3 regions of the Streptomyces sp. NPDC057682 genome follow, and region 2 is predicted to be linked to each of the others. Evidence: riboswitches for the same ligand, from Rfam matches in the RefSeq annotation. Region 2 holds a riboswitch; each other region holds the start of a gene.
The links. Region 2 has a riboswitch for S-adenosylmethionine ahead of ACFVDM_RS23485 (aminotransferase class V-fold PLP-dependent enzyme). Riboswitches for the same ligand answer to the same signal wherever they lie in the genome.
Positions count from the first base shown of each region.

Region 1: another riboswitch for S-adenosylmethionine. It lies ahead of thrC (threonine synthase); the one in region 2 lies ahead of ACFVDM_RS23485 (aminotransferase class V-fold PLP-dependent enzyme).
Region 3: another riboswitch for S-adenosylmethionine. It lies ahead of ACFVDM_RS11025 (putative leader peptide); the one in region 2 lies ahead of ACFVDM_RS23485 (aminotransferase class V-fold PLP-dependent enzyme).

Region 1 is NZ_JBHVIN010000029.1:42,211-51,946, forward strand. Features, by position in the region: gene groL (chaperonin GroEL) at 1-251, opposite strand, end outside; gene ACFVDM_RS36850 (cold-shock protein) at 613-819, opposite strand; gene ACFVDM_RS36855 (MoaD/ThiS family protein) at 1,256-1,534, opposite strand; gene thrC (threonine synthase) at 1,574-2,866, opposite strand; SAM riboswitch class I at 2,884-3,010, opposite strand; gene ACFVDM_RS36865 (glucosyl-3-phosphoglycerate synthase) at 3,175-4,137, shown strand; gene ACFVDM_RS36870 (trehalose-6-phosphate synthase) at 4,182-5,573, shown strand; gene otsB (trehalose-phosphatase) at 5,583-6,446, opposite strand; gene ACFVDM_RS36880 (DUF6875 domain-containing protein) at 6,582-7,232, shown strand; gene ACFVDM_RS36885 (4'-phosphopantetheinyl transferase family protein) at 7,268-8,035, shown strand; gene ACFVDM_RS36890 (tryptophan halogenase family protein) at 8,176-9,717, shown strand.
Region 2 is NZ_JBHVIN010000013.1:20,185-29,920, forward strand. Features, by position in the region: gene ACFVDM_RS23460 (heme-copper oxidase subunit III) at 1-372, shown strand, start outside; gene ACFVDM_RS23465 (c-type cytochrome) at 429-1,238, shown strand; gene ACFVDM_RS23470 (Rieske 2Fe-2S domain-containing protein) at 1,235-2,287, shown strand; gene ACFVDM_RS23475 (cytochrome bc complex cytochrome b subunit) at 2,284-3,909, shown strand; gene trpD (anthranilate phosphoribosyltransferase) at 4,033-5,097, shown strand; SAM riboswitch class IV at 5,183-5,300, shown strand; gene ACFVDM_RS23485 (aminotransferase class V-fold PLP-dependent enzyme) at 5,495-6,871, shown strand; gene ACFVDM_RS23490 (Lrp/AsnC family transcriptional regulator) at 6,943-7,224, opposite strand; partial or broken gene ACFVDM_RS23495 (rhomboid family intramembrane serine protease) at 7,221-7,987, opposite strand; gene ACFVDM_RS23500 (hypothetical protein) at 8,149-8,391, shown strand; gene ACFVDM_RS23505 (NYN domain-containing protein) at 8,424-9,736, shown strand, end outside.
Region 3 is NZ_JBHVIN010000005.1:270,097-279,832, reverse strand. Features, by position in the region: gene ACFVDM_RS11045 (DEAD/DEAH box helicase) at 1-1,866, shown strand, start outside; gene ACFVDM_RS11040 (SWF or SNF family helicase) at 1,863-3,290, shown strand; gene ACFVDM_RS11035 (esterase-like activity of phytase family protein) at 3,438-4,787, shown strand; gene ACFVDM_RS11030 (N-acetylmuramoyl-L-alanine amidase) at 5,004-5,594, shown strand; SAM riboswitch class IV at 5,710-5,853, shown strand; gene ACFVDM_RS11025 (putative leader peptide) at 5,893-5,958, shown strand; gene ACFVDM_RS11020 (glutathione S-transferase C-terminal domain-containing protein) at 6,180-6,959, shown strand; gene ACFVDM_RS11015 (helix-turn-helix domain-containing protein) at 6,968-7,528, opposite strand; gene ACFVDM_RS11010 (benzoate/H(+) symporter BenE family transporter) at 7,674-8,909, shown strand; gene ACFVDM_RS11005 (ABC transporter ATP-binding protein) at 8,966-9,736, shown strand, end outside.

The sequences.
Region 1 (9,736 bases), on a different contig from region 2:
GCGACGTCGTCCGTCTTCTTGGCGACCTCCTTGACCAGCTCCGCACCGATCTTCTCGTACGGGTCCTCCAGCTCGATCTCCTTGGCGATGGACACACCATCGTTGGTGATCGTGGGGGCGCCCCACTTCTTCTCGAGGACGACGTTGCGACCCTTGGGGCCAAGGGTGACCTTGACGGCGTCGGCGAGCTGGTTCATGCCGCGCTCGAGACCGCGCCGGGCCTCCTCGTCGAACGCGATGATCTTGGCCATGTGAAGTGGTCCTCCCGGACAGGGGTGGATTGCTCCGGACCGAGTGGCGCCCGCGACGGACGGCCTGCGTGCCGGTGGTTCCTTGCCCCACCGGACCTGCGGGCCTCACCGGCCCGGTCCAAGTTCTGTCACTCTCACCTGGAGAGTGCTAAGCCCAATGATTAGCACTCGACCCCCTTGAGTGCAAGCGCCTCCCTCCGGAGTGTGGACAACCGGAGGGGCGGCCGGGGGCGACGGGAGGGGCGGCCGGGCAGGTGGACGCACACGCGCGGAGGGCCCGTACCCGGGGATGCTTCCCCTGGGTCCGGGCCCTCCGTGCCTGAGTGGCGTCGTTGACCGACTGCGTCGTGTCCGGCCGGGCTCAGCCGACGGCGAGCTTGACCATGTCCGCCTGCGGCCCCTTCTGGCCCTGCGAGATCTCGAACTCAACTCGCTGACCCTCTTCGAGGGTGCGGTACCCGTCCATCTGGATCGCGCTGTAGTGGACGAAAACATCCGCACCACCGTCGACCGCGATGAAGCCGTACCCCTTCTCCGCGTTGAACCACTTGACGGTGCCCTGAGCCATGCCTAACTCCCCTATTACTGGCCCTTTCACAGGACCGCACTTCGCGGACCCGGGTCAGAACCCACCCTCCGTCAGGAGAGGGTGCGTGCGCCGGAACGCGTCGACCGCGGCTGAATGTATCTGCCCAACTGCCCTCTGCAACAGGTCAATCAGACGAGAATTCTGAGCAGCCCCGATCGCCCGAATATGGGGAATTCATGAGATTCCAGGGCAAGTCGGGCCAGGCAAAGGCCACTTATGGCGCAAGCTGCTCGAACACTTTGGCTGCATCTTGTCGTGGCCGGGCGCATTCTCGTATGCGGGCGGCACGGGCAGCGGAGGGGACTTCCCACACTCTACCGCGCTCAACCATGCAGAATTGCCCCCTCCGCTTCTCTCGCGGAGGGGGCAATACCGGTGACGCGGTGGAGTCGGGCCGCCCGGAGCGGCCCGGGGATCAGCAGCCGCCGGCGACGGCGGGGATGATCGAGATGCCGGCGCCGTCCGGGGTGGCCGTGTCCAGGCCGCCCTCGAAGCGGACGTCGTCGTCGTTGACGTACACGTTGACGAAGCGGCGGAGCTTGCCCTGGTCGTCCAGGACGCGGGCGGCGATGCCCGGGTGGTTCTTCTCCAGGGACTCGATCACCTCGGAGAGGACGGCACCCTCCGCGGGGACCTCGGCCTGGCCGCCGGTGTAGGTACGGAGGATGGTGGGGATGCGGACCTTGACGCTCATGGTGTGCCCTTCCTGAAGTCTCGGGTGATCGAAAGCTACTCAGTTACCGGCGAGTCCGGCCGCGCGGAACGCGTCGAGGTTCGGCCGGATCGTGGCCGTCGCCTGAGAGGTCTCGGCCACCGCGTCCAGGGTCTTGAGGCCGTCCCCGGTGTTCAGGACGACGGTGGTGAGCGCCGGGTCGAGCAGGCCGTCCTCGATGAGCTTCTTCGTCACGCCGACGGTCACGCCGCCCGCGGTCTCGGCGAAGATGCCCTCGGTGCGGGCCAGCAGCTTGATCGCGTCGACGATCTGCTCGTCGTTCACGTCCTCCACCGCGCCGCCGGTGCGGCGGGCGATGTCCAGGACGTACGGGCCGTCGGCCGGGTTGCCGATCGCGAGGGACTTGGCGATCGTGTTCGGCTTCTGCGGGCGGACCACGTCGTGGCCGGCCTTGAAGGCGGCGGAGACCGGGGAGCAGCCCTCGGCCTGGGCACCGAAGATCTTGTACGGCTTGTCCTCGACCAGCCCGAGCTTGATCAGCTCGCGCAGCCCCTTGTCGATCTTGGTCAGCTGGGAGCCGGACGCGATCGGGATGACGATCTGGTCGGGCAGCCGCCAGCCGAGCTGCTCGCAGATCTCGTACGCCAGGGTCTTGGAGCCCTCGCCGTAGTACGGGCGCAGGTTGACGTTGACGAAGCCCCAGCCCTCGCCCAGCGGGTCGCCGATGAGCTCGGAGCAGAAGCGGTTGACGTCGTCGTAGTTGCCCTCGATGCCGACCAGCTCGCCGCCGTACACCGCGGCCATGACGACCTTGCCCTGCTCCAGGTCGTGCGGGATGAAGACGCAGGAACGCAGGCCGGCGCGGGCGGCGGCGGCGCCGACGGCGCCGGCCAGGTTGCCGGTGGAGGAGCAGGACAGGGTGGTGAAGCCGAAGGCGCGGGCGGCCTCGACGGCGATCGCGACGACGCGGTCCTTGAAGGAGTGCGTCGGGTTGCCGGAGTCGTCCTTGACGTACAGGCCGCCGGTGACGCCCAGCTCGCGGGCGAGGTTGTCGGCCTTGACCAGCTTGGTGAAGCCGGGGTTGAGGTTGGGCTTCTCGGCGACGTCGGCGGGCACCGGCAGCAGCGGCGCGTAACGCCAGATGTTGTCCGGACCGGCCTCGATGCGCTTCTTCAGCTCCTCGGGAGAGCCGCTCGGGAGGTCGTACGCCACTTCGAGCGGCCCGAAACAGGACGCGCAGGCGAAGATCGGGCCGAGGGCGAATCGCTCGCCGCATTCGCGGCAGGAAAGCGCGGCGGCGGGACCCAGGTCCGGGGAGGAATCGGTGTGAACTGCGACAGTCTCAACAGCCATGATGGCGAGGCCCTTTCTCCTCATCTTCCTCATGGCGCGTTTCGCCACGAGACGGAATTGGCACCTTCCCCACCGAACCTCGCGGTCGGCAGGAGGGTTGCCGGGACTTCAACGGGCCGTTCCCTCTGTCCCTCTGGATGAGCGCTGTGGCACCGGATCATGGGCGCACCATGGATCCGGGCGTTTATCGGCGGACGGACCCCGGCATGCGATGGCCATCTGCGTTGTTCAAGACTGTAACCGAAGCACCGGAGGGTTGAGATAGTCGTCCGGTCCGCGAGATGGATCACATACAGGGAGTGCCGACCGTGCTGGAAGAGGTCGAACGCTGGCTGGCCAGGCGTTCCTGGTCGGCCGCCGACCGTCCGCTGGACCGTCTGCTGGCCGCCAGGGCCGGTCTGGGGGCCGGGGACCCGCACGGCGGGAGCGTCAGCGTGGTGCTGCCCGCGCTGAACGAGGCGGAGACCGTCGGTGACATCGTCGCGACGGTCCGGCGCGAGCTGATGGAGAAGGTCCGGCTGGTCGACGAGCTGGTGGTGATCGACTCCGGTTCGACGGACGCCACCGCCGAGGTGGCCCGCCGGGCGGGCGCCCGGGTGATCCACCGGGACGCGATCCTGCCGCGTCTGCCGGCCGTCCCCGGCAAGGGCGAGGTGCTGTGGCGGTCACTCCTGGTGACCGGCGGGGACATCGTCTGCTTCGTGGACGCGGACCTGAGGGAGTTCTCCGCGGACTTCGTCTCGGGCATCGTCGGACCGCTGCTGACCGATCCGTCGGTGCAGTTCGTCAAGGCGATGTACGACCGCCCGTTCGGGGACACCGCGGGCCAGGGCGGCCGGGTCACGGAGATGGTGGCGCGCCCGCTGCTCAACCTGCACTGGCCGCAGCTGGCCGGTTTCGTCCAGCCGCTGGGCGGCGAGTACGCGGTGCGGCGCTCCCTGCTGGAGCGGCTGCCGTTCCCGGTCGGTTACGGGGTGGAGCTGGGCCTGCTGGTCGACGCCCTGCACACCGTGGGCCTGGACGCCCTCGCGCAGGTGGACGTCGGGGTCCGCCGCCACCGCCACCAGGACGGCCAGGCGCTCGGCCGGATGGCCGCCGCGATCTACCGGACCGCGCAGCTGCGGCTCTCCCGGGGCCATCTGGTCCGCCCCCATCTGACCCAGTTCGAACGCGGCGAGCACGGCTTCGTCCCGCACACCTATCCGGTGGACACCGAGGAACGGCCGCCGATGCGCGAGATCGAGGAGTACGTTTCAGGCCGCGCGGCCTGACTTCGCACGTTTGGGCGGTTCGTGATCGGGCTAGATTCCGCAACATGGTCTCCGAGCACGCCCCGCAGCCCGCTGCCCAGGTCCTCGTCGCGTCCAACCGCGGCCCGGTCTCGTACACGCTCCGTGACGACGGCTCGCTCGACGCCAAGCGCGGCGGCGGCGGTCTCGTCTCCGGGCTGAGCGCCGTCGACGACAAGGTCTGGGTCTGCGCCGCCCTGGGCGACGGCGACCGCGAGGCGGTCCGCAGAGGGGCGGCCGAGCCGGGCGTCCGGATGCTCGACATCGACGCGGACGTGCACGCCGACGCGTACAACGGCATCGCCAACTCGGTCCTCTGGTTCATCCACCACCTGCTCTACCAGACGCCCGTCGAGCCCGTCTTCGACGCGGAGTTCCGGCGGCAGTGGGCGTCCTACGAGGCCTACAACCGGGCCTTCGCCGACGCGCTCGCCGAGGAGGCCGGGCCGGGCGCGGCGGTCCTCGTGCAGGACTACCACCTGGCCCTGGTCCCCGGCATGCTCCGGGCGCTCCGCCCCGATCTGCGGATCGGGCACTTCTCGCACACCCCGTGGGCGCCCGTCGACTACTTCCGGCTGCTGCCCGACGACATCGCCGAGCAGCTGCTGCGCGGCATCCTCGGGGCGGACCGGGCGGCGTTCCTGACCCGCCGCTGGGCCGACGCGTTCCTCGCCTGCTGCACGGACCTCCTCGGCGGCACCGGACGCACCCGCGTCGGGGTGCACGGGCTGGGCGCCGACGGCGACTTCCTGCGCCGCCGGTCGCACGAACCGGACGTGGACGAGCGGATGGCGGCCCTGCGCGAGCAGGTGGGCCCCGGCCGGAAGACGATCGTCCGCGTGGACCGTACGGAGCTGTCGAAGAACATCGTCCGCGGACTGCACGCCTACCGCGCCCTGCTCGACGCCCGGCCCGAATGGCGCGGCCGCGTCGTCCACATCGCGTTCGCCTACCCCTCCCGCCAGGACCTGGCCGTCTACCGGGAGTACACCGAGGAGGTGCGCCGCGTCGCCGACGGCGTCAACGAGGCGTACGGCACGGCGGACTGGACCCCGGTCGTCCTGCACGTCGAGGACGACTTCGCCCGCTCCCTCGCCGCGTACCGGCTGGCCGACGTCGCCCTCGTCAACCCGATCCGGGACGGCATGAACCTGGTCGCCAAGGAGGTCCCGGTCGTCTCCGACGAGGGCTGCGCGCTGGTCCTGTCCCGGGAGGCGGGGGCGTACGAGGAGCTGGGCGAGGACGCGCTCGTGGTCAACCCCTACGACGTCTCCGCCACGGCCGTCGCCCTGCACGAGGCCCTGACCATGGCCGGTGACGAACGGGCGGACCGCAGCCGCAGGCTCGCCGAGGCGGGAACGGCGCTGCCGCCGCAGCGCTGGTTCCTGGACCAACTGGAGGCGCTGCGGCGGGAGTAGGGGCGGCGGTCAGCCCTTCCGTTCCCGGATCCGGTCCGCGAGCGCCCGCAGGAAGCCGACGACCGCCTCCGGGCCGGGGAGCGACAGGTCGGCGCGCTCGGCCAGTTCGGTGACCTCGGTGCTGCCGCTGCAGACCAGCAGGCCCGGGGTGCCGCCGGCGCGGAGCTTCTCCACCGCCGCGTACGCGGCGAGGTCGCCGAGGTCGTCGCCCGCGTAGAGCACGGACTCGGCGCCCACCTCGCGGAGGTAGCGGGTGAGGGCGACGCCCTTGTCCATGCCGGGCGGGCGCAGTTCCAGGACGAGTCGGCCCGGTTCGACGATCAGGCCGTGCCGGGCGGCGAGTTCGCCGAGCGGGCCGCGCAGCGCCTCGAAGGCGCCCTGCGGGTCGGCGGCGCGGCGGGTGTGGACGGCGACGGCCTGGCCCTTCTCCTCGGTCCAGGTGCCGTGCCAGGCGTCGAACCGGTCGAGCACGCCCGGGAGTTCGGCCCGGACGGCGGCGACGCCGGGGTGCGGGGCCGGGGTGGTGACGGTGCCGGTGGCGGCGTCCCAGCGTTCGGCGCCGTAGTGGCCGAGGACGACGAGGCGGTCCAGGCCGGGCACTCCGGCGAAGCCGCCGCGCCGGACCGCGACGCCGGCCTGCCGGCCGGTGATCACGGCGACGGAGGCGACCAGCGGGGAGAGCGCGACCAGGGCCTCGACGGCGCCGGGATGGGCGCGGGCCTGTTCCGGGTCCGGGACGATGTCGGCGAGCGTGCCGTCGAAGTCGAGCGCGACGACCGCGCGGCCGGGCCGGGCCAGGAGCGCGTCCAGACCCTCCTGCCCGGCGGCGGTGTCGGGGGTCGGCAGAGGCGGGGTGTGCGGGTGGCTGCCCATGGTTCGAGCGTAGCCGTGCGACGGCCCGGGTGCCGGGGTTCGGGGTCTGTCCCCGGGCGGGGTCCGTGCCGGTCCCGGCGGGGTGAAGCCGTGGTGATGCCGAGGCGATACGGCGGCTGGCTAGCGTCCCCGCAGATGTCCACGAGGGAGGCACGCATGTCCGGCGACCGGATGTCCCAGGCCTGGGACTGGCTGAGCACGTACCCGATCCATCCGCATCCCGAACTCGGGCGCGACGGAGTCGTCTGCCCGTACATGGTCAAGGCGATCCGCCGCCGGTACGTCACCATGGAGGAGTTCGACGCGACCCAGGGCGACGAGGCGCTGATGGCGCTGGCCCGCAAGCTGCGGGCGGGGGTTCTGGAGAAGGCGGCGGAGCTGGGCTCCGACCGGCTGTACCTGGTGGGCATGGCCGTGCCGTACGGGCTGCCCGAGCCGGAACTGAAGGCGATGGTCGCCCGGGTGCACGCCGCGCTCAAGCCGGAGTTCGTGGCGCTCGGGCTGATGATCGGCGACTTCTGGCCCGAGCACGAGACGATCGGGCTCCACAACGACGACTTCCGGCCGTTCACCAGCCCCATGCCGCTGCTGGGCATGCGCCACATCACCCCGGCCGATCTTCCGTTCTTCGTGAAGCACGAACCCGACCCGGACGACCGGCTGCGCCTTCTGGCGAATTTCCGGCGGCTTTTCGAGGGCCGGCTCAACGCCTATTGGACGGACCGGCTGAACGAGTCCGTACGCGAGGCCGAGAAGGAACGGGAAAGCACACGCGTTCCCGCCTGAACCAGGGCCGACCCGAAAGGCAGGTGATACCGGTCATGCACCAGGAGGCCGAATGCCATGTCTGGCTGCAGCGGCCGCTGACCCGCCCCGCGTCCTGGTTCGGTCTGCTGGAGCCGGCGGAACTCAGCCGCTGCTCCTCCTATGTGCAGGAACTCGACCTGGCCCGCTTCGTCACCGGGCGGGTGCTCGCCAGGACCGCGCTCGGCGCGCTGCTGGGGGCACCGCCCGAGACGGTCCGGCTGCGCACCCGGTGCGCGGAGTGCGGCGGGGCCCACGGCAAGCCCGAGGCGGTCGGCGCGGCCGCCGGCTGGGAGCTGTCGATCTCGCACTCCGGCGAGGTGGTGGCCGTGGCCGTGGTCCGCGGCCGGGCCGTCGGCGTGGACGTCGAGGAGTTCCCCGGGCCGTCGGACCGGGCCCGCGGGCCCGCCCCGGGAGGGCTCGCGGGGGTGCCCGCGGAGTTCGAGCTCGTGCTGACCGACGAGGAGCGGACCGTCGTGGCCGCGCTGCCGCCCCGGGACCGGGCGCGGGCCTGCCTCACGTACTGGACCCGCAAGGAGGCGGTGCTGAAGGCGACCGGCGAGGGCCTGTACACGGCCATGACCGATCTCGGCGTCTCTCCGCCGCACGCCCCCGCCGCGCTGCTGCACCGGCACGGACCGGGGGGCGGTACGCGGTCGCTGCCCGCGCTCGCCGATCTGCCCATGGACGGGGCCTACCACGGGGCGGTGGCCGTGCTCGGTGCCCGTTCCGTCGCCGTACGCATGCACAGCGGCGCGGAAATGCTGGCCGAACGGTTCCGGTAAATCCGCTCGATAACGGAAGGAAAACCCGCCCGGTTAGCTTCGGGACATGGATCGCCACCCGGCACGCACCGCACGGGAAACGGGCTCGGTCCAGCGCTCTTCTCAGCTCATCTTTCGGTTTCGGAACAAGGAGATGCCCAGTGATCAAGTCAGTCGTCATCGTCGGTGGAGGAACCGCGGGATGGATGAGCGCCACCTACCTCAAGGCCGCCTTCGGTGACCGCATCGACGTCACCGTCGTGGAGTCCGCCCGGGTGTCGAGCATCGGCGTCGGCGAGGCCACCTTCAGTACGGTCCGCCACTTCTTCGACTACCTGGGTCTCGACGAGACCGACTGGCTGCCGCACGTGGCCGGTTCGTACAAGATGGGCATCCGCTTCGAGAACTGGCGCAAGGCCGGCGACCACTTCTACCACCCGTTCGAACGGCTCCGTTCCTCCGACGGATTCTCGCTCGCCGACTGGTGGCTGAAGGAGGGCGACCGCACCCAGCCGTTCGACCGGGGCGTCTACCTCACCCCGCACCTGTGCGAGGCACAGCGCTCCCCGCGGATGCTGGGCGGTTCGCTGTTCGCCGGCGGTCTCGACGACTCGCTGGGCCGCTCGACGCTCCAGGAGCAGCGGACCCAGTTCCCGTACGCGTACCACTTCGACGCCTCGCTGCTGGCGAAGTTCCTGACGACGTACGGCACCGACCGGGGCGTGCGGCACGTCACGGACGACGTGCTGGACGTCGCCCGCGACGAGCGCGGCTGGATCAGCCATGTCACCACGCGCGAGCACGGCGACGTGGCCGGCGATCTGTTCATCGACTGCACCGGCTTCCGCGGGCTGCTGATCAACCAGGCGCTGGAGGAGAAGTTCGTCTCCTTCGAGGACGTCCTGCCCAACAACCGGGCCGTCGCGCTGCGCATCCCCAAGCCGGACCAGGCCACCGAGGGCATGAACCCGTACACCACCGCGACCGCGATGGACGCGGGCTGGATATGGACGATCCCGCTGTTCGGCCGGCACGGCAACGGCTATGTGTACTCCGACCAGTTCTGCTCGCCGGAGGAGGCCGAGCGCACGCTGCGGCAGTTCGCCGCCCCGGGCCAGGACGACCTGGAGGCCAACCACATCCGGATGCGCATCGGCCGCAACGAGCGCTCCTGGGTCAACAACTGCGTGGCCATCGGCCTGGCGAGCGCGTTCGTCGAGCCGCTGGAGTCGACCGGCATCTTCTTCATCCAGCACGGCATCGAGCAGCTGGTGAAGAACTTCCCGGACGCCAACTGGGACCCGCAGCTGCGCAACGACTACAACAACCGGGTCGCCGAGGTCCTCGACGGCGTCAAGGAGCTGCTGGTCCTGCACTACGTGGCCGCGGCCCGCGAGGACACCCCGTACTGGAAGGAGGCCAAGACCCGCCCCCTGCCGGACGGTCTCGCCGAGCGCCTGGCCCTCGCCTCCTCGCACCTGCTGGACGACCGGAGCATCTACCAGCCCTACCACGGCTTCGAGGAGTACTCCTGGATCACCATGCTGATGGGTCTCGGCCACGAGCCCGCCGGTCCCCGGCCGGCCCTCGCGCACATCGACCCGACGGCCGCGCGCGCCGAGCTGGCCGCGGTGCAGAACGACGCGAAGCGCCTGGTCGAGGCGCTTCCCAGCTGCTACGAGTACCTCGCCTCGCTCCACTGAGCGCGAGCTGCCCCTCCCC
Region 2 (9,736 bases):
ACCTGCCAGCTCGGCGTCTTCGCCGCGGAGCGGGGCGACGTGAAGAAGCTCCGCACGTGGTTCGTGATCACGTTCGTGATGGGTGCGATCTTCATCGGAGGCCAGGTCTTCGAGTACACGGAGCTGGTGAAGAAGGACGGCCTCTCGCTGTCCTCGGATCCGTACGGCTCGGTGTTCTACCTGACCACCGGCTTCCACGGGCTGCACGTGACAGGCGGGCTCATCGCCTTCCTGTTCGTCCTGGGCAGGACGTACGCAGCCAAGAGGTTCACCCACGAGCAGGCGACCGCAGCCATCGTCGTGTCCTATTACTGGCACTTCGTCGATGTCGTGTGGATCGGCCTGTTCGCCACGATCTACATGATCAAGTAACCGGGCCCGCACCCGACCCATCATCGACGCAGAAGATCCTGACACCGGGGTAATCCGTGAAAAAGCTCTCCGCACGACGACGCCATCCGTTGGCGGCGGTCGTCGTACTACTCCTCGCGCTGGCGGCTACTGGGGGGCTGTACGCCGCGTTTGCGCCCGCGAGTAAGGCGCAGGCCGACGAAACCGCCCAGTCCCTCGCCATCGACGAGGGCAAGAAGCTGTACTCCGTCGGTTGCGCCAGCTGCCACGGAACCGGTGGTCAGGGCACCACCGACGGGCCGAGCCTGGTCGGCGTGGGCTCCGCCGCCGTGGACTTCCAGGTCGGCACGGGCCGTATGCCGGCGCAGCAGCCCGGCGCGCAGGTGCCGAAGAAGAAGGTCATCTACTCGCAGGCCGAGATCGACCAGCTGGCGGCGTACGTCGCGTCGCTCGGCGCCGGTCCGATCGTCCCGACCAAGAGCCAGGTCGACCCCTCGGGCGCCGACGTCGCCAAGGGTGGCGAGCTGTTCCGCACCAACTGCGCGCAGTGCCACAACTTCACCGGTGCGGGTGGTGCCCTGACGAAGGGCAAGTCCGCGCCCAACCTGGAGGGCGTGAGCCCCAAGCACCTCTACGAGGCCATGCAGACCGGCCCGCAGAGCATGCCGTCCTTCCCCGACTCGACGATGCCCGAGCAGCAGAAGAAGGACATCATCGCGTACGTCCAGACCGTCAACAGCTCCGAGTCGGAGAGCCCCGGCGGGCTGTCGCTCGGCGGCCTCGGTCCGGTCAGCGAGGGCCTCTTCGCCTGGATCTTCGGGCTCGGCGCACTGATCGCCGTCGCCGTCTGGGTCGCGGCCCACACCGCTAAGGCCAAGAAGTCATGAGTAGCCAAGAGATTCCAGAAGAGAACCTGCCCGCAGAGCAGGACGCCGCGCACGGCGCGGTCGAGGGTGCCGGCGACCCGTTCGCCGACCCGGGGCTGCCGGCCCACAGGCCGCGCATCCAGGACATCGACGAGCGGGCCGCCAAGCGGTCGGAGCGCGCGGTCGCGTTCCTCTTCCTGCTGTCGATGCTGGCGACGGTCGGCTTCATCGCCTCCTACGTCATCTTCCCGGTCGACAAGATCGTCTACATCTTCCCGTTCGGTCATGTGAGCGCGCTGAACTTCTCCCTGGGTCTGACCCTGGGCGTGGCGCTCTTCGCGATCGGCGCGGGCGCCGTCCACTGGGCGCGCACCCTGATGTCGGACGTGGAGGTCGCCGACGACCGGCACGCGATCTCGGCCGAGCCCGAGGTCAAGGCGAAGGTGCTCGCCGACTTCGCGGCCGGTGCCGAGGAGTCCGCGTTCGGCCGGCGCAAGCTGATCCGGAACACGATGTTCGGTGCGCTGGCCCTGGTGCCGCTCGCCGGTGTGGTGCTGCTGCGCGACCTCGGTCCGCTGCCGGAGAAGAAGCTCCGCTCGACCCTGTGGGCCAAGGGCAAGCAGCTCATCAACATGAACACGATGGAGCCGCTGCGTCCCGAGGACGTCGCCGTCGGTTCGCTCACCTTCGCCATGCCCGAGGGGCTGAAGGAGGACGACCACGACTTCCAGACGCAGATCGCCAAAGCCGCGCTGATGATCATCCGCATCGAGCCGGACAACATCAAGGACAAGCGCGAGCGCGCGTGGGCCCACGAGGGCATCGTGGCCTTCTCGAAGATCTGCACCCACGTCGGCTGCCCGATCAGCCTGTACGAGCAGCAGACGCACCACGTGCTCTGCCCGTGCCACCAGTCCACCTTCGACCTCTCCGACGGCGCCCGCGTCATCTTCGGTCCGGCCGGTCACGCCCTTCCGCAGCTGCGGATCGGTGTGAACAGCGAGGGCAACCTCGAAGCCCTCGGTGACTTCGAAGAGCCCGTCGGTCCTGCATTCTGGGAGCGCGGATGAGTACTGCGACCGATACGAAGCGCAAGGCGCCCGCCGGTGAGCGGGTGGCCGACTGGGCGGACGGCCGGCTCGGGATCTACTCCCTGGCCAAGGCCAACATGCGCAAGATCTTCCCGGACCACTGGTCCTTCATGCTCGGTGAGGTCTGCCTCTACAGCTTCATCATCATCATCCTCACGGGTGTGTATCTGACGCTGTTCTTCCACCCGAGCATGAACGAGGTCGTGTACCACGGCCCGTACGAGCCCATGCAGGGCATCCAGATGTCCGAGGCCTACGCCTCGACGCTGGACATCAGCTTCGACGTCCGCGGTGGTCTCCTGGTCCGCCAGATCCACCACTGGGCCGCGCTGATCTTCCTGGCCGGCATGTTCGTGCACATGATGCGCGTGTTCTTCACGGGTGCGTTCCGCAAGCCCCGTGAGATCAACTGGCTGTTCGGCTTCCTGCTGTTCGCGCTGGGCATGTTCACCGGGTTCACCGGCTACTCGCTCCCGGACGACCTGCTCTCGGGCACGGGTGTCCGCTTCACCCAGGGCGCGATCCTGTCGGTGCCGATCGTCGGCACCTACATCTCGATGTTCCTGTTCGGCGGGGAGTTCCCGGGCGGCGACTTCGTCGCGCGGTTCTACTCGATCCACATCCTGCTGCTGCCGGGCATCATGCTCGGGCTGCTGGTGGGCCACCTGATCCTGGTCTTCTACCACAAGCACACGCAGTTCGCGGGTCCCGGCCGGACCAACAAGAACGTCGTCGGCATGCCGCTGCTGCCGGTGTACATGGCGAAGGCCGGAGGCTTCTTCTTCCTGGTCTTCGGTGTCATCGCCATCATCGCGGGCATCGCCACGATCAACCCGATCTGGGCCATCGGCCCGTACCGCCCGGACCAGGTGTCCACCGGCGCCCAGCCCGACTGGTACATGGGCTTCGCCGAGGGTCTGATCCGAGTGATGCCGGGCTGGGAGATCAACCTGTGGGGTCACACGCTCGTCCTGGGCGTGTTCATCCCGCTGACCCTCTTCGGTCTGATCCTCGGCGCGATCGCGGTCTACCCGTTCATCGAGTCCTGGGTCACCGGGGACAAGCGCGAGCACCACATCCTGGACCGCCCGCGCAACGCCCCGACCCGTACGGCCTTCGGTGTCGCCTGGATCACGCTGTACTTCATCGGTCTCGTGGGCGGCGGCAACGACCTCTGGGCGACGCACTTCCACCTGTCGCTCAACGCGATCTCCTGGTTCGTCCGGATCTTCTTCTTCGTCGGACCGGTCCTCGCGTTCGTCGTCACCAAGCGGATCTGCCTCGGCCTCCAGCGCCGGGACAAGGAGAAGGTGCTGCACGGGCGCGAGTCCGGGCTCATCAAGCGCCTGCCGCACGGTGAGTTCGTCGAGGTCCACGAGCCGCTCTCGCCGGCCCAACTGCACACGCTCACCGCGCACGAGCAGTACAAGCCGGTCGAGATCGGCCCCCTGGTCGACGAGAACGGTGTCGCGCGCAAGGTGTCCGCGGTGCAGAAGCTGCGGGCCAAGCTCAGCAAGGGCTACTACGGCGAGAACAACCAGATCGCCAAGCCCACCGCCGAGGAGTACAAGGAGATCACCAGCGGCCACGGCCACCACTGATCACCTGACCTGATCGCCACAGCAGGAGCCCCGTCCATTCGCTGGACGGGGCTCTTCGCTGTCCGCGGCTCTCGATAGGGTGACCCCATCCCTTTTTTCGGCAATGGACCCCAGGAGCGGACCATGAACGTTGTGACCCCGGACGGCGGCGACAGCGTGGCGGCCCGTTCCTGGCCGGGCGTGCTGACCCCCCTGCTGCGCGGACAGGACCTGAGCGCGGACGACACCGCCTGGGCGATGAACCGCATCATGAGCGGCGAGGCGACCGATGTGCAGATCGCCGGATTCGCGGTCGCGCTGCGGGCCAAGGGCGAGACCGTCTCGGAGGTCTCCGGCCTGGTGCGCGCGATGTACGAGCACGCCGTCACCATCGAGGTGCCCGGACCCACCGTCGACATCGTCGGCACCGGCGGGGACATGGCCAAGACGGTCAACATCTCCACCATGTCCGCGATCGTGGTGGCCGGCACCGGGGCCAAGGTCGTCAAGCACGGCAACCGGGCCGCCTCCTCCGCGAGCGGTTCCTCCGACGTCCTGGGCAAGCTGGGCGTCAACCTGGAGCTGTCCGCGCAGCGGGTCGCCGAGGTGGCCGAGGAGGCGGGCATCACCTTCTGCTTCGCCGTGAAGTTCCACCCCTCGCTGCGGCACGCGGCCAAGGCGCGCGGCGAGCTGGGCGCCCCGACCACGTTCAACATCCTGGGCCCGCTCACCAACCCGGCCAAGGTGCGCTCCCAGGCCATCGGCGTCGCCGATCTGCGGATGGCGCCCATCGTGGCGGGCGTCCTCGCCGAGCGGGGCAACTCCTCGCTGGTCTTCCGCGGCGACGACGGTCTGGACGAGCTGACCACCACCGCGACCTCCCGCGTCTGGATCGCCCGGGACGGAGAGGTGCGCGAGGAGGTCTTCGACCCGCGCGACGTCGGCCTCGACCTGGTGCCGGTGGAGGCCCTGCGCGGCGCCGACGCCTCGTACAACGCGGATGTCGCCCGCCGGCTGCTGGCCGGTGAGACGGGCCCGGTGCGCGACGCCGTCCTGCTGAACTCCGCGGCGGCGCTGGCCGCCCTGGAGCCCTCGGACGCCCCGCTCACCGCGCGGCTGGCCGAGGGGATGGCCAAGGCCGCCGAGTCCATCGACTCGGGCGCCGCGGGCCGGGCGCTGGAGCGCTGGGTCGTCGCCAGCAACGCCTGATCCCGGCGGGGAGACGCCACGGGGCGCGGTCCAGATCCTGGACCGCGCCTTGCGCGTTCCCCGGCGTATGGCAAGATGCTGGGCAGGTCATGAGTGACAGCGACTACGGCCCCGGCCCGCTGTCCGGCAACCCTCCGTCCGTGGCGGGGTGCCCCGGGTGAAGACCAGGCCGTGGGCAGCGAGGCTTACGGCAAGCGCGGACCCCTCGACATCGTGAGATGTCCACCCGTGGGGTCCTGGTCCTCAGGGAGCCTCTTGTGAGCACGCGAATGCGATAGGGCGTTGCGGGCCTCGTTCGGCCCACGCCCTTCTCCGCACACCCTCTTTCTCTCTTCTCCCCGTGCTGCCGCGTACCCGCCGGCACGTGGATCTCGCCTGCCTCTTACGGGAGTTCGCCATGTCTGTCGTCACCGCTGCCTCCGACCGTTCGGTTTGTGCCCCGCTGCCCGTTCTGGGCAAGGACGTCACCGTCCCGCTGGTCACCGGTGGCGAGGTCACCTACGCCGCGCTGGACTACGCCGCCAGCGCGCCGGCCCTCCAGCGGGTCTGGGACGACGTGGCCGCCTACGCCCCGTACTACGGCAGCGTCCACCGCGGTGCCGGCTACCTCTCGCAGCTCTCCACGGACCTCTTCGAGTCCAGCCGCGCCACCGTCGCGGAGTTCCTCGGCTGCCGCGCCGAGGACCAGGTGATCTTCACCCGGTCCACCACCGACTCGCTCAATCTGCTGGCCGCGGTCCTGCCCGCCGACTGCCAGGTCTTCGTCTTCGAGACCGAGCACCACGCCTCGCTGCTGCCCTGGCGCGACGCCCGGGTGACCTACCTCAACGCCCCGCGCACCCCGGCCCAGGCCGTCGCCACGCTGGAGCGGGCGCTCGCCGACCGCGACCCGTACGGTCCGGCGCTGGTCTGCGTCACCGGAGCCTCCAACGTCACCGGCGAGCTGTGGCCCGTCAGGGAACTCGCCGCCGCCGCGCACGCCCACGGCGCCCGGATCGTGCTCGACGCCGCCCAGCTGGCCCCGCACCACCCGGTCGACATCGCCGAACTGGACGTCGACTGGGTCGCCTTCTCCGGACACAAGCTCTACGCGCCCTTCGGCTCCGGCGTCCTGGCCGGGCGCGCCGACTGGCTGCGCGACGCCGAGCCCTACCTGGCCGGCGGCGGCGCCTCCCGCACGGTCGCCCGGCGCGCCGACGGGGGAGTGGACGTCGAGTGGCACACCACGGCCGCCCGCCACGAGGCCGGTTCGCCCAATGTCATCGGCGTGTACTCCATCGCCTCCGCCTGCAAGGCGCTCACCGAGGCCGGCTTCGACGAGCTGGTCGCCCGGGAGCAGCACCTGGTCGCCGCCGTCCGCGCCGGACTCGCCGAGGTCCCCGAGGTCAAGGTCCTCTCGCTCTTCGGCGACGACGCCCCCCGGGTCGGTGTCATCTCCTTCGTCGTGGAGGGCTGGAACAGCTCCCACTTCGCCGCCGCGCTCTCCGCCGAGTACGGCATCGGGGTGCGCGACGGCCTCTTCTGCGCCCACCCGCTGGTGCGCACCCTGCTCGGCAGCGACCCGCGCGAGGTCGGGGAGTGCGGCGCGCCGGAGGCCGCCCCCGGCGAGAGGTCCCTCAACGCCATCCGGGTGAGCTTCGGCGCCGGTACGCCCGACGAGCACATCGAGCGCTTCCTCGGCGCGGTCAAGGAGCTCGTCGGCCAGGGTGCCCGGTGGAAGTACCGCACCGAGGACGGCCGTTGCGTCCCGGACCGCGGCGCCGCCCAGCTCTGAGCCCGACAGCACGGCGGCCGGGTACGGGATCGTCCCGTACCCGGCCGCCGTGGTGCGGTGGTCCGTCCGGCTCAGCCGTCCAGGCCGATGGCGAACGCCGCCTCCAGATCGTGCTGGGAGTACGTACGGAACGCCACATGGGTGTCCGTGGCCTCGACGCCGGGGATCTTGCTGATCCGGCCGGGGATGATGTCGGCGAGGTCGTCGTGCTGGGGGACCCGGACCATGGCGATCAGATCGTAGGTACCGGTGACCGAGAAGACCTCGCTGACGCTGTCCAGCGCGGCGATGGCCTCGGCGATCTCGGGAATCCGGTCCACGCTGGTTTTGATGAGCACGATCGCGGTGATCACGGCTGGCTTTCTCCCTCGGTGGCCGTGGCTGGAGACTTCACTCTAGAGCCTTGTGCCGGGAACGCGCCGGGCCGGGATCGCGCCGGTAGCGTCCCCAGGCGTAGAGGAAGCCGGTGGCGAAGCCCACCACATGGGCGAGATAGGCCACGCCCGGTCCGCTGCCCGCACCCTCGGCCGCCAGCCACTGGAGCGCGAACCAGAAGATCAGCACGATCCAGGCGGGGAAGCGCAGCGGCAGGAAGAGCAGGAACGGGAACAGGCTGGTGACCCGGGCCCGGGGGAAGAGATAGAGGAAGGCCCCGAGCACCGCCGAGATCGCCCCCGACGCGCCGACGAGCGTCTGGTCGGAGGTGGCGTGCGCGGCGGCGTAGGCCAGCAGGGCGAGATAGCCGCAGCCGAGGTAGAAGAGCGCGAACTCGGTGTGGCCCATCCGCTCCTCGGCCATCGCGCCGAACACGTACAGGAAGAGCATGTTGCCCAGCAGGTGCAGCCAGCTGCCGTGGACGAAGAGCGCGGTGAGCGGGGTGAGCACGGCGTGCGCGGAGCCGTCCCACAGCTCGCTCGGGATCACGCCCCAGCGTTCGAAGTAGCCGGCCTGGGCCGCGAGCAGGGCGTCCCCGGTGCCGTAGACCGGGTTGAACCCGGACAGCGGGCTGATCAGGAAGATCACACAGCACAGCGCGATGAGGGTGTACGTCACCGGGGGCCCGCCCGAGGTGGCCGCCCGCAGGATTCTGCCGGCCGCAGCCCGCCGATCGATCATGAACAGAGCATGACGCAAGCGGAGGGAACCGGACAGACCGCCTCGCCGTGCCGGTGGGAAGCGACAAGGCCGTAGGGTAACGGCAGGACATCCGCAGTTCGACGGCGCACCGCGAGATCCTTGGTCCGGCAGCTCACGGCTCTAGATAAGAGGACACACCGATGACGACGGTTCCCCAGCCGACCGACACCACTCGCTGGCGCTGCACGCTCTGCGGAAATCTGACCCGGTTCGATGTGACGCGCACGTCCAAGGTCGTCGAGTACGTCCATCTCGACCTGGCCGGGGAGTCCAGCGTCGAGGAACGCGAGGTGGTCAGTGAGACCATCGAGTCGGTGCGGTGCCGCTGGTGCAACGCGGTGGACCAGATCGAGCTGGTCGACAGGCCGGGCGCCGACTCCTGACGGGGCCGAGCCCAGACGGAACGAGGTGACGGATCGTGGAGCAGCCCGCCGGCAGCGCCGCGTCGGCAGAGGCGGCAGGCGACGCCGCGGAGGCGCTCGACCGTCCGCTGCCCGAACGGGTGCGGCGGCGGGTCGTCGCCCTGGTCGCGGACGCGTTCGGCGGTCTCACGGTCACCGAACTCCCGGCCCAGTTGAGGCAGTACGCCCGTTTCACGCCGACCCGACGGGCCAAGTTCGCCGGGAACGCGATGGCGGCCGCCCTGGAGAGCGATCCGTCGTTCCGCCGGCGCATCGGTGAGCGGCTGGGCGACTCCCAGCCGGAGCTGACCGCCGCGCTGACGGCCGGCGCCCCGCCCGCCGCCGCCGATCCGGTCGACGTGGCGGCCGTGGCCTATGTGCTGCGCCCGTCCGGCTGGGTCAAGCTGGTCGCCGCCGCCGGCGAGGAGGCCCAGCGGGCCGACGCCGAGCGCGCCGACGAGGAGAGCCGGCTCGAACTGGACCGGCTGCGCGAGGAGCTGGAGCGGGCCCGCGCCCAGACGAAGAGCGAGACGGACCGGCTCCGCGCCGAACTGGAGGCGTCCCGCAAGGAGGCCGAGGCCCTCCAGCGCAAGCTGCGCAGCGCCCTCAACGAGGTGAAGCGCGGCGAGGCCGCGCTGCGCCGGGCCGGGGCCGAGGCCGACGCCGCGCGCGCCGATGCGGCCGCCCAGCTCTCCGCGGCCGAGAGCGAGGCCCGGCGGCTGCGGGCCAGGCTCGGCGAGGCCGAGGCGTCCGTCGAGGCGGGCCGCAGGGCCGCCCGGGAGGGGCGCTCGGTGGAGGACATGCGGCTGCGGCTGCTGCTGGACACGGTGCTGGAGGCGGCCTCCGGGCTCCGTCGCGAACTGGCCCTCCCGCCCTCGTCGATGCGCCCCGCGGACGGGGTGGACGCGGTGGAGCCGGGCCGGATGTCGCCCAAGGACATCGCCGCCCGCGCGCTGTCGGAGACGGACCCCGCGCTGCTCGACCAGTTGCTCGCGCTGCCGCAGGCCCATCTGATCGTGGACGGCTACAACGTCACCAAAACGGGTTATCCGCAGATGCCGTTGGAGAAGCAGCGGCTGCGGCTGCTGGGCGGGCTCTCGATGCTCGCGGCGCAGACGGGCGCGGAGATGACCTGTGTCTTCGACGGGGCGGAGCTGGCCGCTCCGGTGCTGCTGGCGCCGCCGCGCGGGGTGCGGGTGCTGTTCAGCAAGCCCGGTGTCACGGCGGACGAGCTGATCCGTCAACTGGCCCGCGCCGAACCGCCCGGACGCCCGGTCGTGGTCGTCTCCACCGACCGCGAGGTGGCCGACGGAGTGGCGAAGGCGGG
Region 3 (9,736 bases), on a different contig from region 2:
CTCACGGCCCGTGCCGTGATCGGGCCGGCGGACGCGGACGCGGACCCGGAGGACGGCGAACGCCGCACCGGGGGACGCGCGTTCCACGCCTCGGACGCCGTACCGCTGCTCTCCTCCGACGCCCTTCTCTCGTTCACCTGGTCGTTCACGCTCGGCGGGCAGCGACTCGGACGCGACGAGCTGGACCGGCTCGCCGAGGCGGGCAGGCCGCTGGTGCGGCTGCGCGACCAGTGGGTGCTCATCGACCCCGAGCAGGCCCGCCGGGCCCGGGAGACCCACGACCGCAAGGTCGCCCCCATCGACGCCCTGGGCGCCGTGCTGACCGGCTCCACGGAGGTCGACGGCCGGCGCGTGGAGGTCTCGGCGACGGGGTGGCTGGAGCGTCTGCGGCAGCGGGTCGCCGACCCCGAGTCCCGGCCCGAGGGCGAGACGGCCGTCGGACAGCCCGCCGCCCTCGTCGCGACCCTGCGCGACTACCAGCTGCGCGGACTGAACTGGCTGCACACGATGACCTCGCTCGGGCTCGGCGGCTGCCTCGCCGACGACATGGGCCTCGGCAAGACCATCACCCTGATCGCCCTGCATCTGCACCGCCGGACCCTGGAGGGCGCGGCCGGACCGACCCTGGTGGTCTGCCCGACCTCGCTCATGGGCAACTGGCAGCGGGAGATCGAGAAGTTCGCCCCGGGCATCCCGGTCCGCCGCTTCCACGGCGGCTCGCGCAGCCTGGAGGAGCTGGCCGACGACGCGTTCGTCCTCACCACGTACGGCACGATGCGGCTCGACGCGCCCCGGCTCTCGGCGGTGCGCTGGGGCATGGTCGTCGCGGACGAGGCACAGCACGTGAAGAACCCGTACTCGGCGACGGCCCGGCAGCTGCGCACCATCGGCGCGCAGGCGCGGGTCGCGCTCACCGGCACGCCCGTGGAGAACAACCTCTCCGAGCTGTGGGCGATCCTCGACTGGACCACCCCGGGCCTGCTGGGCCGGCTCGGCACCTTCCGCACCCGCTACGCGCGGGCCGCGGAGGGCGGGGATCCGGCGGCCGCCGAGCGGCTCGGCGCGCTGGTGCGGCCCTTCCTGCTGCGCCGCCGCAAGTCCGATCCCGGCATCGCGCCGGAGCTGCCGCCGAAGACCGAGACGGACCGGGCGGTGTCGCTCACACCCGAACAGGCGGGGCTGTACGAGGCGGTGGTGCGCGAGACGCTGGCGGCCATCTCCGAGGCGGACGGCATGGCGCGGCGCGGGCTGGTGGTGAAGCTGCTGACGGCGCTCAAGCAGATCTGCAACCACCCCGCGCAGTACCTCAAGGAGGAGGAGCCCCGGATCGCGGACCGCTCGGGCAAGGTCGAGCTACTGGACGAACTGCTCGACACCATGCTCGCGGAGGGCGCTGGTGTGCTGGTCTTCACCCAGTACGTGCAGATGGCGCGGCTGCTGGAGCGGCATCTGACGGCGCGCGGCATCAGCACGCAGTTCCTGCACGGGGGTACGCCGGTGGCGGAGCGCGAGGCGATGGTCAACCGCTTCCAGTCCGGCGGAGCCCCGGTCTTCCTGCTCTCGCTCAAGGCGGCCGGGACGGGTCTCAACCTGACCCGCGCCGGGCATGTGGTGCACTTCGACCGCTGGTGGAACCCGGCCGTCGAGGCGCAGGCCACCGACCGGGCCTACCGCATCGGCCAGACCCAGCCCGTCCAGGTGCACCGGCTGATCGCGGAGGGCACGATCGAGGACCGCATCGCGGACATGCTGGCCCGCAAGCAGGGGCTCGCCGACGCCGTGCTCGGCTCCGGCGAGAGCGCCCTGACCGAGCTGAGCGATGCCGAACTGGCCGATCTGGTCGAGCTGCGAGGGGGCGCACGATGACACACGGATACCCGGAGGACGGATACGAGCCCGATCCGTTCGAGGACGAGGGCTACGACGACGAGGAGTTCGGCGACGGCGAGGACGGCGGGCCCGGCGGCGACGGGACCGGCGGGGCGGCCTCGGGTCCCGAGCGCACCTTCGCCCCGCTGCCGCCCGCCCCGGGCCGCGGCTTCGCGACGTCCTGGTGGGGCGGGGCCTGGCTGAAGGCGCTGGAGGACACGGCGTTGGACAACCAGCAGCTCAAGACGGGCCGCCGGTTCGCCCGCGAGGGCCGGGTCGGCGCGGTGTCCGTGCGGCCCGGCCGGATCACCGCCGTGGTGCGGGACCGGAACACGGGCGGCCACCGCAGCGACGTCCTGCTCCAGGAACTGAGCGCCGAGCAGTGGGACCGCTTCCTGGACATGGCGGTCGACCGGGCCGGGCACATCGCCGCCCTGCTGGACCGGGAGATGCCGCCGCATCTGGTCGAGGACGCGGCGGCGGCCGGGGTGGAGCTGCTGCCGGGGATCGGCGATCTGGATCCGGAGTGCACCTGCGAGGCCTGGGACCACTGTCCGCACACCGCGGCGCTCTGCTACCAGGTGGCCCGGCTGCTGGACCAGGACCCCTTCGTGCTCCTGCTGTTGCGGGGGCGCGGTGAGCGGCGGCTGCTGGACGAGCTCCAGGTGCGGATCGCCGCGCGGGCGGGCGGGCGCTCCGGGCCGGACACCGAAGGGATCCCGGACGCCCGTGAGGAGGCCGGGGACGGAGCGCCCGGTGTGCCGGCGGACGAGGCGTACGCGGACGCGGCGGTCCTGCCGCCGCTCCCGCCGGTGCCGGAGGTTCCCGACGCACCGGGCCCGGCCCCCTCGCTGGACACGGAGACCGACCCCGAACCGGGTGTGGATCCTGCGGCGTTGGAGCTGCTGGCCCGGGACGCCGCGGCCCGCGCGCACCGGATGCTCGTGGAGGCGCTGTCGGCGGGGCACGGACAGCACCCGGTGCCGGAGGCTCCGAGCGCGCGGGAGGACGCGGTGCGGCTGGCGGCCGAGGCCCGGCCGGAGCCGTGGATCGCGGGCCGGCTGGCGACCGGATCCGGCCGGCCGCGCGCCGCCCTGCCGGCGGCGGTGGCTGCCTGGCGGTACGGCGGGCCGGCCGCGCTGGCCGTGCTCGACGAGGAGTGGACGCCGGACGGCCCGGCGCTCATCCGGGCCAGGGCCGGTCTCGCCGGTGCCTGGGACGAGGACGAGGCGCCCCGGCTGCGCGCCGAGCGCAACCGGTGGACCTCGGCGGACGGCACGGTGCAGTTGCGCAACGGGCGGGACGGGCGCTGGTATCCGTTCCGCAAGGAGGGCGGCCGCTGGGTTCCGGCGGGGCCCTCGGACGAGGATCCGGCGGCGGCGTGGGCGGACGCGGCAGCCACCGACGCGGTGGACGTCTGAGCGGAGGGCCGGCGACGGGCGGGGCCGTGCGGTGCGGCCCCCGCCCGTCGTCGCGTTCCGCCCCTGAGTTCAACTGGATGTCACCGGCCGTTGAGGCACGGCGCGGAACCTGACGGGCGAAACGTTCCTTGCCCCTCAGGAGGCCCCATGTCCGCGCGTGTTGTCCGTCGATCCCTGGCCGCCGGGCTGCCGCTCGCCCTGCTCGGCACCGTGTGTGCCGCGGGCACCGCGACCGGCGCGCAGGACCGCCACCACCGCCCCGGCACCACCGCCCGGGTCACGGCGAGCGCCACGCTCGGCGCCGTCCCGCTCGGCGGCTTCAGCAACGCCCTGCTGCCCGGGACGGTCGACGACGACCGCGGGGTCCTGCTCGGCGGCATCGGCAGCGACATCTACCCGGCGGGGCGCACGGGCGAGTACTGGACCGTCACGGACCGGGGCCCCAACGGCCAGATCAAGGTCGGCGGCAGCAAGCGTCGTACCTTCCCGGTGCCCGGGTTCGACCCGGCGATCGTCCGGATCCGGGTGACGGGCGGGCAGGTCGAGGTGGTGCGCTCGATCCCCCTGACCACGCGGTCGGGCGCCCCCGTCACCGGACTGCCGAACCAGTCCGGGCGCGACGAGGCGCCGTACACCTACGACGCGGGCACGCCGCTCCCGTACAACCCGAACGGGCTGGACACCGAGGGGATCGTGCGGGCGGCGGACGGATCGTTCTGGCTGGTGGACGAGTACGGGCCGTCACTCGTGCACGTATCGGAGCGGGGGCGGGTGCTGACCCGCTACGTTCCCGAGGGGCTGGATCTGCGGGGCGCCGACTACCCCGTGGTGGAGGCGCTGCCCGGCATCCTGCTGCACCGGAAGGTCAACCGGGGCTTCGAGGGGCTGGCACTGCTGCCCGGCGGCGATCTGGTGATGGCGGTCCAGAGCCCGCTCTCTCTCCCCGACCAGGACGCGGGCGAGTCCTCGCGCAACATCCGGCTGCTGCGGTTCTCGACGAAGAAGAAGGCCGTCACCGCCGAGTACGCCTACCGCTTCGACCCGGTGGACGTCGTGGACCCGGGCGAGGACGACACCTCGGAGCTGAAGGTCTCGTCCGTCGTCGCGATCGGCCGCGACACCCTGCTCGTCGAGGAGCGCACCGACCGCACGGCACGCCTGCACCGCGTCACGCTGCCGCGCGGCGCCGGGATCCTGGGGTCGCGCTGGGACGCCCCGGCCTCCTCCCCGTCGTACGAGGAGCTGGCGGACCCGGCGGCCTCCGGCGTCCCGGTGCTCCGCAAGAGCCTGGTCGTCGACCTCGGGACGGTGCCGGGCGTGCCCGGCAAGATCGAGGGGGTGGCGGTGACCGGCCGCAGCACCCTGGCCCTCGTCAACGACAACGACTTCGGGATGACGGACGGGGCCGGCGCCTTCGACGCGCACGGGCGGCTGGTCGACTCCGGGATCAGGACGACCGTGACGACCGTCGAACTGCCGCGCCCGCTGGCACACTGACGCTCCGTCGTACTCCTCGGGCCGCCGGGTTCCCCGCCCGGCGGCCCGCTCGCGTCCGCGCGCCCCGTTTTCGCGCCGCGCCGTCTTCCGCCGCCCGCGCCACGCCCGTACGGTGGGCGCGCACACCGCCCGGCCGGACATCGGACGCAGGGGTCCGTTCAACGGACGTGTGTGCGAGCCGTGTTCCTCCGTCCCCCCACCTCCAGGAGTACACACATGGACCGCAGAAGGATCATCCAGGGCACCGCGGCCACCGTCGCCGCGGCGCTGCTTCCCTCGTCCGTCCGGGCCAGCGCGGCCGAGGCCGGCGACACGGACTATCCGACGGCGCACTGGGCCCCGGCGTCGACCTCCAACTACACGGTCTCCTCCCGCCCTTCGGCGTATCCCGTCCAGTACGTGATCATCCATGTCACCCAGGAGACGTTCTCCGACGCCGTGGCCATCTTCCAGAACCCGGCGAAACAGGTGTCCGCGCACTACGTGGTGCGCTCCTCGGACGGCTACATCGACCAGTGCGTCCGGGAGAAGAACATCGCCTGGCACGCGGGAAACTGGGACTACAACACCCGCAGCATCGGCATCGAGCACGAGGGGTACGTGGACCAGCCCTCGTACTTCACCAACGCCCTGTACGAGAAGTCGGCCCTGCTGACCGCCTCGATCTGCGACCGCTACGGCATCCCCAAGGACCGTGCGCACATCCTGGCCCACTCCGAGGTGCCGGGCTCCGACCACACGGACCCGGGAAGCCACTGGGACTGGGTGCGCTACATCCGGCTGGTCAACCTGCTGAGCGCGGGCTGAGCCGGTCGCGCGCATTCCTCAACACCCCCTCGCCGCACGGGAACCGACCACCTGTCGAGACAGCGGCGACGGTGTCCTTGACGGCGCCACCGGGCGGGCCGAGACTGACGGGGACGGTCACGACTGTCAGCGCCGCGCGCACGGGCTCCCCGTCCGCGCGGTCATCGGCCCCGGCCCGCTGACGCGCAACCCTTCGGCCGCGATGGGGTGCTCCGGGTGACGACCGGGTCCTGTCGGCGCGACAGGACAAGCGCGGCCCCGCCTCCCGCGGGCGCCCCGACGGCAGGACCGGTGGGAAGTGCCCAGGAACGGATTGACGAGGCGTCTGCACATCGACCTGCTGCGCGTCGCCAGCGCCTCGTAGGCGCCCGCGCCCCCGGGTCCGCCCGGCCCGCCGCCGTCCCGGCCGGCCGGACCGCCGCCCACCGCCCCGCACCCGCCGGTCCGCTCCCCGAACGGACGGCCTCCGGCCGGTCCCCAGCGCCCCCGCACACCCCCGCGCGGGCGCGGTCGCCCTTTCCTCGTCCCGCCGCCCAGAACGCGGCGGCGGCTCCGTCGTTCCTCCAGGGATCCCACAGGAGAGTCATGCCCGAAACAGTCCCGCGCGGCCTCGGTACGACCGGAACGCCCCCGCGTACCCCCGCGCCCACCATCTCCCCCGCCCGCGCGCTGGGTCTGCGCCCCCCGTCGGGGATTCCCTCACCGCGCTTCCACAGCCGGATCGGCGTCGGTCTCGCGGGCGGCTTCTATCCCGCCCCTCACCGCTACGAACTCTTCCTGTCCGCCGGCTGTCCGCGCTCACTGCGCGTCTCGATCACCCTGGACCTGCTCGGCCCGGATCAGAACGTCACCACCACCCTGCTGACGCACCCGGCCGCCTCCCCGGACGGCTTCGCCTCGCTGCGCGCCGCGTACGAGGCGACGGTGCACCACTACGACGGCCCGCTGACCGTCCCCGCGCTGCGCGACCGGTGGAGCGGACGCATCGTCAGCAACCACACCCCGGACATCCTGCGTGATCTCGCGGAGCTGGTGTCCGGCCAGGGGGCCGACCGCCCCGGCACACTCACCCCTTCCGCCCTGGCCCCCGACATCGAGGCGCTCCGCGAGCTCCTGGAGCTCGGTCTCGCCGAGGCCGGCGGACGGGCGGCCGTGCTCGGCGCGCTGGAGCGCCGGCTCCCGCTGCGGCCGTACGCGCTGGGCGACGCACTCACGGCCGCCGACGTCGACCTCTGGACGGCCCTCGTCCAGCCGGGCGCCTCCGGTGCGCCGGGGGCGTACCCCCGGCTCCAGGCGTACGTCCGCCGGCTCGGCGGGCATCCGGCGTTCCGGCGGGCGTACGGGGCCCTGCTCGCCGCCGCCTGAACGGTCCGTCAGCCGCTCTCGGCCGCCGAGGGATAGCGGACGAAGAGGACGCCCTCCACCGCGCCGTCGGGCGCGCCGTAGACATGGGGCACGTCGGCCCGCCACCGGACGCTCGCACCGGGACCGACGGTGCGGGTGGCGTCCGGCGGGCCGACGACGGCGGTGCCGCTCAGGACCATCAGGCTCTCCCGCGTGCCGGGGACATGGGCCCGGGACTCCTGGACGCCGCCCGCGCGGATACTGACGCGGAAGACATCGGTGACGGCCGATCCGTCCTCGTCCTCGTAGCGCTCCAGCAGGACGGCGGTGACCGCGCTGCCGGACACGCCGGTGCGGACGGGGCCGGGGCCGGCCGTCGCGGGCGGGTCGCCCAGGGCGGCGCTGAGGGGCAGGCCGAGCGCGGTGGTCAGCGCGTACAGCGTCTCCAGGGTGGGGTTGCGGGTGCCGCTCTCCAGCTCGGAGAGCGTCCCCTTCCCCACGCCGGACCGGCGGGCCAGCTCCGACAGGGACAGCTCCCGCTCGCGCCGCAGCGCCCGGAGCCTGCGCCCCACGTCCTCGTTCAGCCCCATCGGCCCGCATCCGCTCCGCAGTTCCCGGTTGACGGGCGTCGGCCCGCCTCTCTAGTGTTCCACAAACAGAACGTTCCGTATACGGAACGCCTGTCGGCGCCCCTGCCGGGCCCGGCCCCCTCCCCACCAGGAAAGCGGCTCACTCATGCTCGCGCTCGCCCGTATCCGCTCGGCCGCGCCGCCCTCGGCCGTGACCGCCGGACTGATCGCCGTCATGGTCGGGGTCACCAGCTCCGCCGCCCTGGTCTTCACCGCCGCGAAGGCGGCCGGTGCCGACGAGCGCGCACTCTCCTCGTGGATGCTCGCCCTCGGCATCGGGCTCGCCTGCACCAGCATCGGCCTGTCGCTGCGCTTCCGCGCACCCGTCGTGACCGCCTGGTCGACGCCCGGGGCCGCGTTGCTGACGACCGGCCTGAGCGGGGTGTCGATGCCGCAGGCCATCGGCGCGTTCGTCTTCTCCGGACTGCTGATCCTCGTCAGCGGCGTGACGGGGTGGTTCAGCCGGCTGATGAGCCGGATCCCCGTGCCGCTGGCGGCCGCCCTGCTGGCCGGAGTGCTGTTCCGGTTCGGCACCGGGCTGTTCAGCACGATGCACGGCAGCTTCGCGGTCGCGTTCCCCATGTTCGTCGCCTATCTGCTGGCCCGCCGGCTGCTGCCCCGGTACGCGGTGCTGGTGGCGCTCGCCGCGGGGGTGGCGGCCACCGTGTTCACCGGCGGCTGGAAGCTCGGCACGGTCCGGCTCGCCCTCGCCACCCCGGTGTTCACCGCCCCGGAGTTCGACTGGAAGGTCCTCGTCAGCGTCGGCGCCCCGCTCTTCGTGGTCACGATGGCCTCCCAGAACCTGCCCGGCGTCGCCGTGCTCCGGGGCTCGGGCTACGACGTCCCGGTGTCCCCGCTGATGACCTGGACCGGCGCGGCCAACGCGGTGCTGGCGCCCTTCGGGGCCTTCGGCCTCAACCTCGCCGCGATCACCGCCGCCATCTGCACCGGCGAGGAGGCCCACCCCGACCGCGAACGCCGCTTCCTGGCGGCCGTCTGGGCCGGCGTGTTCTACCTCTGCGTGGGACTGCTCGGGGCGACCGTCGCCTCCCTCCTGGCCGCCATGCCGCACGAACTCGTCCTGGCCATCGCGGGAATCGGCCTCCTCGCCACCATCGAGGCCTCGCTCGTCTCGGCGCTGTCCGATCCCGCCTCCCGCGAGGCGGCCGTGGTGACCTTCCTCGCCACCGCCTCCGGAGTGACCCTGCTCGGCATCGGCTCTGCGTTCTGGGGCCTGCTGGCCGGTCTGGTCACCACGGCCGTCGCCACGGCCGGACACCCCCGCCGCGCGGGACGGACGACGACCCCGGACCCGGTCCCGGACAAGGCCCCTGCCCGCTAGCGGGCAACCGTGGAACGGAGTTGCACCGCACGGCGGCACCGCGATGGGATGACCCCATGCAGAAAGCGGTTTCCACCCTCTCGTCCGACCCCCTGGCACCCTTCGACCACCTCGACCACCGCTACCGCGGCGAGAACCCGGTCCGCACCCTCGGCCATCTCCTGCGGCCCGACCGGGGGCGGCTCGCCCTCGCAGTCGCCCTCTTCGTCGTCAAGCACAGCCCGATCTGGCTGCTTCCTCTGATCACCGCGACCGTCCTGGACGTCGTGGTGCAGCACGGTCCGGAGTCCGGACTGTGGAAGTCCACCGGCGTACTGCTCTTCATCCTGGTCATCAACTACCCGCTGCACCAGTGGTACGTACGCTGCCTCGGCGGCAGCATCCGGCGCATGGGCACCACCCTGCGCTCGGCGCTCTGCCGGCGGATGCAGCAGCTCTCCATCGGCTACCACGCCCGGGTCAGCTCCAGCGTCCTGCAGGCCAAGGTGGTCCGCGACGTGGAGTCGGTGGAGCAGATGATGCAGCAGAGCGCCGACATGGGGCTCGGCGCCGTCGTCACACTGATCGGCGGCCTCGTCGTCATCGGCATCCGCGTCCCCGCCTTCCTGCCGGTCTTCCTCGTCGTCGTCCCCGCGGCCGGATTCCTGGTGATGAAACTGCGCGCCCGGCTGCGCAGCCACAACGAGTCGTTCCGCCGCGAGGTCGAGCAACTCTCCTCGCGCGTCGGTGAGATGACCACGCTGATCCCGATCACCCGGGCACACGGGCTGGAGCGCACCGCGCTCGGCCGGGTGGACGGCTCGCTGCGCCAGGTCTTCGTGGCGGGG